4 regions of the Lysinibacillus sp. NPDC058147 genome follow, and region 4 is predicted to be linked to each of the others. Evidence: riboswitches for the same ligand, from Rfam matches in the RefSeq annotation. Region 4 holds a riboswitch; each other region holds the start of a gene.
The links. A riboswitch is a leader RNA that binds a small molecule or an ion and turns the genes downstream of it on or off. The one in region 4 is predicted to bind cobalamin.
Positions count from the first base shown of each region.

Region 1: linked by a shared signal. The riboswitch ahead of nikA (nickel ABC transporter substrate-binding protein) and the one ahead of cobT (nicotinate-nucleotide--dimethylbenzimidazole phosphoribosyltransferase) in region 4 are both predicted to bind cobalamin.
Region 2: linked by a shared signal. The riboswitch ahead of ACFVT8_RS03975 (energy-coupling factor ABC transporter permease) and the one ahead of cobT (nicotinate-nucleotide--dimethylbenzimidazole phosphoribosyltransferase) in region 4 are both predicted to bind cobalamin.
Region 3: linked by a shared signal. The riboswitch ahead of ACFVT8_RS07945 (ABC transporter substrate-binding protein) and the one ahead of cobT (nicotinate-nucleotide--dimethylbenzimidazole phosphoribosyltransferase) in region 4 are both predicted to bind cobalamin.

Region 1 covers NZ_JBHVUJ010000004.1:396,355-399,516, reverse strand. Annotated here, with positions in the region: gene nikA (nickel ABC transporter substrate-binding protein) at 1-1,477, opposite strand, end outside; cobalamin riboswitch at 1,766-1,958, opposite strand; gene ACFVT8_RS14670 (DUF1572 family protein) at 2,101-2,637, opposite strand; gene ACFVT8_RS24575 (hypothetical protein) at 2,808-3,162, opposite strand, start outside.
Region 2 covers NZ_JBHVUJ010000001.1:822,673-825,834, forward strand. Annotated here, with positions in the region: gene cbiQ (cobalt ECF transporter T component CbiQ) at 1-599, opposite strand, end outside; gene ACFVT8_RS03970 (energy-coupling factor ABC transporter substrate-binding protein) at 603-875, opposite strand; gene ACFVT8_RS03975 (energy-coupling factor ABC transporter permease) at 877-1,623, opposite strand; cobalamin riboswitch at 1,937-2,121, opposite strand; cobalamin riboswitch at 2,341-2,524, shown strand; gene ACFVT8_RS03980 ((2Fe-2S) ferredoxin domain-containing protein) at 2,664-3,035, shown strand; gene cobJ (precorrin-3B C(17)-methyltransferase) at 3,040-3,162, shown strand, end outside.
Region 3 covers NZ_JBHVUJ010000002.1:518,745-521,906, reverse strand. Annotated here, with positions in the region: gene ACFVT8_RS07950 (GTP-binding protein) at 1-1,238, opposite strand, end outside; cobalamin riboswitch at 1,418-1,603, shown strand; gene ACFVT8_RS07945 (ABC transporter substrate-binding protein) at 1,771-2,772, shown strand; gene ACFVT8_RS07940 (precorrin-3B methylase) at 2,825-3,162, shown strand, end outside.
Region 4 covers NZ_JBHVUJ010000003.1:158,027-161,188, reverse strand. Annotated here, with positions in the region: gene add (adenosine deaminase) at 1-648, opposite strand, end outside; purine riboswitch at 714-812, opposite strand; cobalamin riboswitch at 1,101-1,278, shown strand; gene cobT (nicotinate-nucleotide--dimethylbenzimidazole phosphoribosyltransferase) at 1,392-2,447, shown strand; gene ACFVT8_RS10320 (trimeric intracellular cation channel family protein) at 2,555-3,160, opposite strand.

The sequences.
Region 1 (3,162 bases), on a different contig from region 4:
TTGTTAAAATATCTTTATACAATTGAACACGTTCCGCTTCATCCGTACCAATTAATAATTGATGTATTTTGTCATCAATTTGTGCTGCGTTATCTAGGCCTAATTTCGCTTCATAAACGCCATTTGCATTCAGTGTTGCTGATTCGTTTGCGAAGCTATGCGGGTCTGTTGGTGGACCATTAGTACGCCAAAAATTAATATCTACTTGATTATCCATCAATTTTTGGAGCCCTACCATAACATCAGCGCCTTCAAGATTTAGTTGGACGCCTATTTTTGCTAATTCTCCTTGCATTAATTCTGCCATAGGTTTTTGGATGGCATCTGTTGCAATATAGATTAAATCTAGTTTAAGAGGTTGCCCATTTTTAGAACGGATTTTATCACCTTTTTGTAATGTCCAACCTGCTTCATCTAATAACTGCTTGGCTTTTTCTGGACTGAATAGGATTGGTTTCAAATCAATATTGGCATACGGAATAGCATCCCAAAACAGTGTATTGGCAACTTTTTCTGTACCATGGGTAATGCTCTCAACCATTTGTTCTTTATTAATAGCGTATTGAATAGCCTGACGTACTTTTAATTCTGCTAATGGACCAGATTGTGTATTAAATAGCAATGCACGTGTAGATAAAGGTTCAGATATAGCCGTTTTGTATTTACCGCTATCTTTTAAGAAAGTGTAGTTATCTAAGCTAATAATGCCACGGCCATAAATTAAATCTAATTCTTCATTTTCAAATGCCAGTGACATAGATTCTGAATCAGGAATAATTTTCACTTTTACTTTGTCCACCAGTGGCTTTTCACCCCAATAATGTTCGTTGCGGCTAAAAATTGCGGATTCATCTTTTTTGTATTCGGTTAATACCCATGGACCTGTTCCAATCGGAGCTTTTATTCCTTTATTAGTTGCATCTCCCTCAGGGAATCCGTTATCCCCTAAAAAGCGGAATGGTCGAACAAACGCCAGTTCGTTTAATACAGGGTAATATGGTTCATCTAACTGTAAACGAATTGTATAGTCATCTTTTTTCACAACATCTACAATATGATTCACCATCCCCATCCAGGAGTGTGTTTCACGATCTGCTAAAACTGCATTAAAATTACGAATGACATTATCTGCATTAAAGGCTGTCCCATCAGAGTATTTGACATCTTTTCTAAGATGAAATATGTAAGTTTTTTTATCGTTGGAGATTTCCCAACTCTCTGCTAATTTCGGCGATATTGTCCCGTCATCGTTATATTCTACCAATGATTCATACACCATTGCTTGGGCAGTCATTTGGTTTGGTAGATAAGTATGCGGATTTAATGGCCCTATATCTAGTGGCCAGCCAATTGTTATCATTTTTCCTTCGTTATCTTTTGTTGTACTTCCATTACCTTCATTCGAGCTTGAACACCCTGCTAAAATGATTAACATCAGCAATAGAATGAAAGGTAATAAATTCTTTTTGAATAACATTATTTCTGCTCCTGTCTATTTATTGGTGCTAGAAAGACACAAAATACTTCTAATTTAAAACTCATAGCATTCGGGGAACGCCGCTAAAAGTGTAAATTGCGCCGCTAACTAAGCATATGAAGCCGCTAAAACCCGATATTCCGCCGCTAACCTTATTCGCACCTCACTTTGATGTAAACTACTATGTTTAGAAAAAGGCATAAAAAAATCCTTATTCAAATATGAATAAGGATAGAAAAACTCATCATTAAAAGCCTTCCATCCATCTCCCTATCTTTCGTAGCTCTACAATGAATCTAACTACAAGCAGGCATTCTGGCTTATGAATCTTCATTTTGCTTCACCTTCCCAAGTACTTACTCAGTGGTATTTGAAACAAAACTCCTCATTTACAGCTGCGGGACAGCATGGGATTTACACCCATTTTCCTTTTAATTGAGTGAAAAATTATTTCACTCAAACTTGTAATGATAATTATTAAATTTAGTAATAAACATAACATGCTTCAAAGACACACGTCAATTTTATTTTCTGAATATAATAAAGTTTTGAGATATTTAAAGGCTTTATTATAGTATATTCCATCATAAAAGCCATCTCACACTAGTGAGACGGCCCCATTTCTATTGTTGATGTTTTTTTACCATAGACTCTGTAAAAGCCTGAGATTGACCCTTTGGAATACTTAATGTTTGCCAATCAGTGCCCCTTAGTTGCTTTGCGATGTAAACAATTTGACCGACATGTTGTGAGTAGTGGGACATTTGTCTTTCGATAGCATCTATCACGGAATGCTGTTCTCCTCTTATCGTTACAAACCCTTGTAAATCAGCTTCCGTTAATCTTTGTAAAGCATTTAAAAATACTTGCCATCCCTTTTCCCATACTGTTATAACCTCTTCTTTTGTCTGAAGGCTATCAGTAAATTCATCATCACGATTTCTCGTTGCTTTCTCGCCATCTGTCGTTAGAAAGTCAGTCCATCTCGATATCATATTGCCACTAACATGTTTTACGATAACGGCAATGCTATTGGATTCCTCGTTAAAAGCCCAGTGTAGTTGTTCATGATCCAATTGTGAGAGTGTTTTATCACCTTGTTCTTTCACACTTTTAAATCTTTTTTGAACTACATTTAAATACGTTTGCGCTACCGTCATTGTTGAACCCCCATCCTCTTTTCTACTATTTTAATATAGACAGAATGAGATGTGCCAATTTGGTAACTAGTTGGTGACAAAAATTAAGTAATACTTACTAGAGGGTTTTAATCACCACTAATTTCTAAGCCTTCACCAATCGAGCTTTTACAGTCAGTTTATCTTCCACCTTATTTCTTTGCTTTCCATGAATTTAAGTGTGGGATAAATTCTCTTACAAGAGCAACCATTTTTTCTTGTGCTTCCTGTTGATCACCATTTAATTGATAGCCTATTTGATATACATAGCCATTATAATATGTATAAAACTCATTGGCTCTTGTATTCATTTGATAAATGCGCTTGTCTGTATCATTATAATTATAATATACATACGCGAAAAATTTATCTGGTGTCATCGCACGATAATACAAAGGATTCATAAAATTCAAACCTACATTCGTGATTTCCCCTGAAAAGTGCTGACTATCTTCCGTAACGTTATAGTTTCCTAAAGGATTATGATTTACATTTGTTACCGTCAAA
Region 2 (3,162 bases), on a different contig from region 4:
ATCAGCATTGATACTGAGCGAAGCCATTGCATAGGGGAGCTGTATCCTAAACGAGCCTGCTGGGCAAGATGGATTTTTTGCATACTATCTAAAAAGATAAAAATAAAACGATATGTTAGCTCTACTAGCTCTACAAATAGAATTGGAAGTCGACATTGTCGTAGGACGTAACAAATAGACTGGACTGATGTTGTGAGAATTAAAAAATACAAACAGCTAATGCTTCCAAGGACGATGAAAAAAAGTTGTTGCGCTATCACGAGGCTAGCACTGCCAATAAAAATCGTCCAACTATTAAGTGAAAATGACCAAATGTGCGTTGGTAGTGTGCTAGTTGTTGGCGCTATAGAAATTAAAATTGACACTAAACTTGATAGTAAAAAAAATCCGGGTAGTAAGAGTAATTTAGCGTAATATTTAGCAGGGATCTTTGCGCCTATAATGATAAAAGCACTCATCACAATAAAAGTAATGAGTGAAATTCGTTCATCTTTCATGATAAGCGACAATATAAGTAGTCCAAGAGATAACGCCATTTTTTCTAGCGGATGAACAGACGCTAGTTTATTCAAATATGCATACTTATCAATGAGTAACATCGCTTAACCTTCTTTATGTTTGCCGCGCATTAAGCCGATGAAATAGCCGATAAATCCAGCGCCGATAGCAGCCTGTAGTGCGAATAATAAGCTTTCAATTTCACCACTTGGTGGCTCCCATAAGCTTTCGAACCATGGCTCGTAATTAGCATCTATTTCACTAATTGCTGCCTCTGCTTCGCCATCAGCTCCTCCGAATTCTGCACCTTTTTGAATAAATAGGGGAACGATTGCTAATAACACAACAATGGCTATGAGTAGTAAATTTTTTTTCATTTTAGTGTGCCTCCTTTGCTGAGAACACACGGAGAGCTTTTAATTCACTCACATTGTATTTCTTCAGGAAGTTCATAACAATTACTGTTAAAATTCCTTCACTAATAGCAAGAGGAATTTGTGTTAACGCAAAAATACCAGCAAATTTTGTGAATGAAGCCATAAAGCCTCCGACCTCAGAAGGGAAGGCAAGAGCTAATTGTACAGAAGTGACAACATATGTACCTAAATCACCAAGCATTGCTGCTAAAAAGACAGCGAGGGAAAATGATAGTCCCATTTTTTGTGAGCCCTTAAATACATAGTAAGCGATAATAGGGCCCATAATTGCCATAGAAAAGGTATTTGCACCTAATGTTGTAAGCCCACCATGTGCTAAAAGTAAAGCTTGGAATAATAACACGATTGTTCCGATAACACTCATTGCTAGTGGACCAAAAAGAACTGTTCCAAGCCCAACTCCAGTTGGATGCGAGCAACTCCCCGTTACAGAAGGAATTTTTAAGGCTGATAGCACAAAGGCAAAGGCACCTGATAGACCTAAAATCATTTTTGTTTCAGGATTTTCATCAATAGTTTTACGAATAGAACGTAATCCTAAAATAATAAATGGAATCGAAATGACCCACCAAAAAATCGCCCATTCGATTGGCAAAAAGCCCTCCATAATATGCATTGCAAATGCACGATTTGGCACGAATAAAAAGGCCAATAAAAAATAACTAAGCTTCCAACCTGAAAATTTCAAAAATCTCTCCTCCTAGCTTTAAAATTTTTCGAATTAGTATGCGAGCGATACAATTTCGCCATGGCGTAATTGCGTCCGGATTTAGAATTGTGCAAGCACAATTCATTCCTTTCAAAATCCGTGACATCCGCCGGAGGCTTTTTTTCATTCAGTGGTTTTTTGGCTCGGATGGAACCATATCTGTACTACCACTTTGAGAACTAATCTCTTCTGAATGAAAAAAAGCACTTTTCCGTAGTGGAAAAGTGCATAGCTAAAAAAAGCAAATAAAATTCTAATCTGCTAAGCCGCACACCCATCCTCGTAGGTTGAAACGATCACATATTTTTCGGCAGGTCTCCTGGCTTAAGTTCAATGTTTTATAGGCCTTCCCATCCTTTGGACAGTGACATTTTCTATAAAACTCCCTAGTACAGTGGCGGGACCGCGCCGGACTTGAACCGGCTTCCCTTTTAAGCGAAATGCTGAACAATTCGCACCGAAAAAAGTTGAAGTTGTGAGATTTCACGACAAAGTGTAACACGAATTTCCATATATATGCTATACTTTTTGTGAAAAAATTTTAAATTGATAGTCTATATCGAAAATTTAGATAAATATAAACTGGATATCGCGTTTTTTCTATGAAATTTTAAAAAAATTGTCACAAATTAAAAAAGAAATATTGAAATTTTAAAAAAATAAGCTATGATAGAAACAGTTTTTAATTACATAAATTCATATAAAACGTCCATAAGTGCTTGAATATTTTCAAGATAATAGGGAAATCGGTGAGAATCCGATACAGCCCCCGCTACTGTAATAGCTGATGAAATCGCGGATGCCACTAGTGAAAACTAGGAAGGCGCGAAAGTAAAAGGAAGCTTTAGTCAGGAAACCTGCTTATGTGATGATGCATGCAAACTTTTCGGAGGGAGAAGTTGAAGCGAGAGCGAGTACCTGTATATATTCGTTTTTATTTGGCTTCTACTAAACCTTTACTCTTCGTCTAGAGTAAAGGTTTTTCTTTTTCCTAAAAAGCAAATGAGGGGAGAAAAACTATGACAACTTGGAATTTAGAGGGGATGAAAACACATCTTTTTATTTGCAATGGTAGTAGCTGTATGAAAAAAGATGCTGAGGACATTACACAGGCAATCCGTGATGAAATACAGTTACTAGCGCTTGATAAAGAAATACATACGACAAGGACCCGCTGTAATGGCAGATGTAAGGATGCTTGTGTTGTCATTGCTTATCCTCAAGGGAATTGGTACCGAGTGCCGACAATGGAGCATGCGAGAGCACTCGTACAAGATTTGAATCATGAAGCGTTACATAATGAGCATGTTTTTACATTGCGTGAAGGTTCGTTACAGCGTACAGCGCAAACAACAGCCATTAAAGGCATTGAAAAGGTGAAAGAGGGGTAGCAAAATGGCGCAAAAAGGTAAGATTTTCGTAGTTGGCTTTGGCCCTGGAGACTTTAAACATATTACGACTCGTGCTGTGGAGGCACTACAACAAAGTGATATGATCATAGGCTATAAAACTTATGTT
Region 3 (3,162 bases), on a different contig from region 4:
ATTGTTGCGATTGTTTCCATATACAAAATCTGTGGTTCGCTAAATGAAATGTCTAGCGAGAAGCGTTTGTTTAGCACGTCGATCAGAACTTCGAGTTGGATGACACCCATAATATGTACATGAATTTCTTGAAATTTTTCATGCCACAGCACACGTAAAGATGGTTCTTCTGCTTCAAGTGTGCGGAAAATTTTTAATACTTCCTTTATATGTTGATCGCCTTCATATTGTACTTTTGCCTGTAAAGTCGGTACTAATTCATAGGGCTTCGGGTTACTTGAATAACCAATGATATCTCCGATGTTTCCCTCGCTAATCCCTTTAACTGCGAAAATCTCTCCAGCTTCTACTTCTTGAGCGGTATCATAACGGCTACCATTGTATAGGCGAATTTCAGTCACTTTTTCTGTTGCATCTCCAAAGAAAAATTCATCTCTCACATGCAATGTGCCCTGCAATGCCTTTAAAAAAGTTAAGCGTTGATGTCCATCATGACGAATTTTAAACACCTCACCTTGGAACGGGGCATCATTAAGAAAATTTGTTTCTGTAAGTAGGGGAAGCTGAGCTAGAAATTCTTTTATCCCAATATCTTTCAAGGCAGAGCCAGAAAAACATAGAAAGGCCTTTTCCTGTTTAACCATTGTTTGTAAATGAGTAAGGGAGCTAGAGCTATCCAATGTCTCATTAAGAAAAGCATCCAGAAGCTGTTCATCACGTTCAGCGATCCACTCCATTATGTGAGTTGATACAAAGTCGGGGCGGAGCGGTTCATCTACGAACAGTACATCCTCAGAGCAATCCTTTTGAAGCTGTGCCATAACGGTTTCAACATCTGCACCTTCACGGTCAATTTTATTGATAAAGAAAAAGGTTGGGACGTGATATTGGCGTAAAAGTTGCCACACTGTTTCGGTATGACCTTGTAGTCCTTCAACTGCACTAACAATTATAATGGCATAATCCATAACCCGAATGGCACGTTCCATTTCCGGCGAGAAATCGACGTGTCCAGGTGTATCAATTAACGTATATGTATCGTTTCCAATCGTCATGCGACCTTGCTCCGCAAAAATCGTAATGCCCCGCTGACGCTCCAGTTCATGGTTGTCTAGAAATGTATCCTGGTGATCCACTCGTCCACGGGCTTGAATACTGTTTGTATGAAAAAGCAACTGCTCAGAAAATGTTGTTTTTCCTGCATCTACGTGTGCGAGTACTCCAATTGTTACATGCATAAAAAATCCTCGTTTCTATTAATTCATTTATCAACATTGTAACAGAATTGGAATGAAAAATATTTCGTTTAAAAATCGTTAGTGTTTATGTCGGAATAGTGTTAATATATTTATGATTATAATTTTTTAATATTTTCGGAGATTGTGAATCTGCTAATCTTTCGATATCAATTACAATTAAATAAAAACGACGTATTGGTGCAAATGATTTTGTCATTTGCTTAAAAGGGAAATCGGTGCAAATCCGATGCTGTCCCGCAACTGTAAATGGGGAGTCTATACGAGATGCCACTGTAGCAACACTATGGGAAGGCGTATAGATGATGAACCTAAGCCAGGATACCTGCCAATATATATTTTTTACTTAAACCACGAGGATGGAGATAGTGAACGGTTGAAGAACCTTTCTTTCGCTATGCTAACCTCTTGGAAACAAGGGGATTTTTTTATGCCCTTTTCTAGAAACCTAACTCGGGAGCAAAGAAGTCTAATGATTTCTTTTTATATATTTAACAACAAAGGAGAAGAGGACATGAAGAAATGGAAGCACGTATGGCTTGTCTTTGTAATAGCATTGATCGCTGTACTAGGCGCGTGTAACGCAAAGGACAAACCAGAATCTGCAGCAAAAGGTGAGAAGGTAGAGCCATCACAAGCTGCAACGACAGAAATAACAATTGAAAATAATGGAACAACACAAGTATATAAAGAAGCACCGAAAAAAGCGATTAGCTTAAATCAACACGTAACAGAAATTATGTTGGCTTTAGGTTTAGAAGATTCAATGGTAGGGACTGCATACTTAGATGATAAAATTTATGAGCCTCTACAAGCTGCCTACGATAAAGTACCTGTATTAGCTGAACAGTATCCCACAAAGGAGCAGGTTATTAATGCTGAGGCAGACTTTTTATACGGTGGTTGGAAAAGTGCCTTTGGAGAGAAAGGTGTCGGTACACCTGAAGAACTTGAGGCATTAGGGATTCACACATATTTACATACTGCCTCAAATATGACGAAACCTACTTTAGATGATATTTTCACAGATATTCGAAATATAGCGAAAATTTTCCGCGTTGAGGATCGTGGTGAAGTTTTAATCGAGAAAATGACAAAAGATGTAGATGAAGTACGTGCAAAATTACCACAAGAAGGGAAAGAACTGCGCGTATTAGTGTTTGATAGTGGTGATAAAGATGTCTTTACTGCTGGACAAAACTTTATGAACGAGCTTGTAACGATGGCTGGCGGTAAAAATATTTTTGGTGATGTTGAATCCGGTTGGACTACGGTATCTAAAGAGGATGTAGTAGAACGAAATCCAGAAGTTGTTGTTGTCGTTGATTACGGTGAAACAACGGCGGGAGAAAAAATAAATTTCTTAAAAAATGATCCAGCCTTAAAAGAAACGGAAGCAGTAAAAAATGAACGATTTGTAATCTTACCGCTTTCTGCTGCGTCAGAAGGAGTTCGTGCTGCAGAAGCCATTCAAGTATTAGCAAAAGGCTTCTATCCTGATAGCTTTAAAAACTAAAAAAATCTGGGCTAGCGTTTTGCTAGCTCCTTTTTCATAAGGAGAAGTATTTATGAACGCATTCCGTACGAATATACCGGACAAAACCTTTGAAAAGCTAAACAGTAATGGAGATTTTACACGTCTTGCCATAAGCCCAGGTATTATTAATAAGCATTACACTCCCTTACAATTTCAAACAATAGCGAAGGTTGTAGGGGAAATAGGTGCAATCAAATACTCAGCCTCTTACAGCATATTATTATCTATTCCAACAGTAGATGTAGCAAATACTATTGAGGAGTTAGAAGAGGCTGGTCTGTATGTGGCAAAGCAAGGGCCGATTGTGTCGATGAAGGCTTGTGACTTTTGTGATGGTGATAAGATGGAGGCAGCACCGATTACTGAACA
Region 4 (3,162 bases):
AGCACCCAACAGTTCAACAGCCTCTAGAACGTTTTTACCAATTCCTGTTTCACCGGCATGAATAGTGACTCTGTAGCCATATTCTTTGGCTAAAGCGATTGGATCTACAAATTTTTCACAAAAGCCTTCTTCTTCAGATGCACATAGGTCAATTGCCACTACACCTTCTCCAAGGAACTTTTTCCCCTTTTCAACCACCTCGAATGCACTTTCAACAGACATCGTCCTCATGCAAGACAGGATTATATTTCCCTTTATTTCGTAACGGCTTTCAGCGTCCCTCATACCATCTATAACAGCTTGAATAACTTCTTCAACACTAAGACCTTGTAGTGTGTGAAGTAACGGGGCAAATCTGACTTCTAAATATTTCACATTTTCTCTTGCTGCATTCTCAAATAGCTCAAAAGTAATTCTTCTTAAGTTCTCCTTAGACTGCATTACTAAATTAGGAAGAGAAAATCTTTTTAAATATTCATCAAGGGATTCACATTCTAACGGAGCAATCAGCTCCTTTTGTAGTTCATCCTTATCAAAAGTAGGTAACTGAATGCCTTCCTTCTGTGCAATATCGATAATAGTTTCAGCCCTAAGGCTTCCGTCCAAATGACAGTGTAGTTCAATTTTTGGCAATGCTAAAAAGTTCATTATTGACCTCCTGAAATAAATGTTTAGATTAAAATACAAAAAAATTCCTGACCACAAAGAAAATACAAGTATTGTACTTTCTTCGTAATCAGGAATTTCGGTTCCTGGTAGAGACCCCCAAACCATATTATTGGGGTTATACGAAATATTATTGTTTTCATTTACGATTTTTAATATGATAATAGAAAAATTTCGGGTTGTCAACATGATCTATAAGGATATTCAGGATGTCTTGTAATCTAACAATTTCTACTACCACTTCTCGAATGAAAATTTTTTAGATATAGAAATGATTGATATCCAAAATTCTCTTTGCCAGAAGATGTTTAAAATTAATTGTGGCAATAGATGTACTTCAGTTCCGTATCAGTTTATAACTCATATCATTGGAAAGAAATATACAATTTCACTAATATATTGACACAAAAAACACTTTGTCGTAGATTTAAAGTAATTGCATAAAAGCATTAGGTGCCCATTGCGGGAGAATAGGGAATAAAGTGAAAAGCTTTAGCGGTCCCACCACTGTAAAAAGGGAGTTTCATAGAGAATGCCACTAGCATCGTTCTGGGAAGGTTCTATGAAATGTTGAAATTGAGCCAGGAGACCTGCCTATCTGCTTCGGTTATATAGACGATGGAAAAGTCTGTAGTTTATTTGTTATGGAATAAACTACAGGCTTTTTATTTTTTCTCTAAATCATTCTTCGAGTAACAAGGGCAAAAAAGAAAGGGGAAATTTTCATGCAATTATTACAACAAACGATTCAAAACATTCAAAGTGCTGACAATAAAATGATGGAGAAGGCAAGGGAACGCATAGATGCACTTTGCAAACCTCCTGGAAGCTTGGGCAAACTGGAGGCACTTGCTGTACAACTATCCGGAATAACAGGAGACCTATTTCCTGCGATTGATAATAAAGCGATAATTGTCTGTGCAGCAGATCATGGTGTTTGTGATGAAGGGGTAACACCTAATCCACAAAATGTGACGGTCTTTCAAACATTAAATTTTCCTAGAGGAGGAACAGGAGTCTGTGCTATCGCAAAAATTACAGATGCTAAAATTGTCACAGTAGACGTTGGTGTAAAAGAAGATATTCCACATGATGCTGGTGTTATCATAAAAAAAATTAAATATGGAACGGACAATATGGCAAAAGGTCCTGCTATGTCAAGGGAAGAAGCCATTCAATCCATTGAAGTAGGAATTGAGGTAGCAACGGAAGAAATCAAAAAAGGAATCAATGTACTCGGGACAGGTGAAATGGGGATTGGTAATACGACTCCAAGTGCTGCAATATTATCGGTTCTTCACGAATGTCATCCAAATGAAGTGACAGGCTTTGGTGCAGGAGTAGGACCAGGGGGGATAGCACATAAAGTAGAAGTCATTTACAATGCTATTGCATTAAATAAACCAAATCGTGATGATGCTATTGATATTCTTGCAAAGGTCGGTGGATTAGAAATAGGCGCTATGGCTGGAGTGATACTTGCCGCAGCTGCACATCGTAAACCGGTTGTTATTGATGGCTTTATTTCTACTATTGCTGCACTTATTGCATACGAACTCGAACCCAACGTAAAAGACTATATCATTCCATCTCATGCCTCTGAAGAACCAGGTGCAAAAATTGCTGCTGAAATGCTCGGAGTTGAACCAATGCTACAGATGAATATGCGATTAGGAGAGGGCTCTGGTGCAGCTTTAGCCTTTCCTATTTTGGACGCAGCTTGCTCTATGATGAAAAATATGGCTACTTTAGAAGAAGCTATGTTGCTGTTGAAAAATTAACTTTAGTCGCTGCTGTGGATGCACGGAGTTTGAGATAAATAAGGAATTTATAAATTCGAAACAAGCCCAAATCTGATATTTGGGCTTGTTATTATGCAGCAGTATAGCTATGCTCGATTCAACCTCCGCAACGGTAAACGCCATTTCTTCATATATGAAAGTATTCTTAATACTGTGATCACACCAAATAATACATATAAAAAGAGATCCCCTGAAAATTGTTGAAGTCCGATGATAAGCCCGGCTAGTGCTGCCCAAACACCATAGACTTCATCACGGAGGACTAATGGTTGTCGTCTAGCTAATAAATCACGAACAATTCCACCACCAGATCCTGTTAAGACAGCAGCTACAATAACGGCACTAATAGGCATATCAAGCTTGACTGCATAAAGGGCACCCTGAATTGCAAATGCCGATAACCCAATAGCGTCAGTGAAATTGCCCCAGCGATGCCAATGCTGAATAAGTCGGTGTGGAAATAAGAAAAAAATTGTTATGGCTGCAATGGCAATTTGGAACATCATATCCTGCCCCCACAGTGTTGTTACAGGTAAACCTATAAGTAAGTTTCGTATAGCTCCACCACCGAAAGCAGTTACGATACCGAGTATATATACACCGAATATATCGTATTCTTCCTCCATTGCAATTATTGCCCCGGAAATAGCGAAGGCAATTGTTCCAATAATACTAAAAAACTCCCAAGCCAACC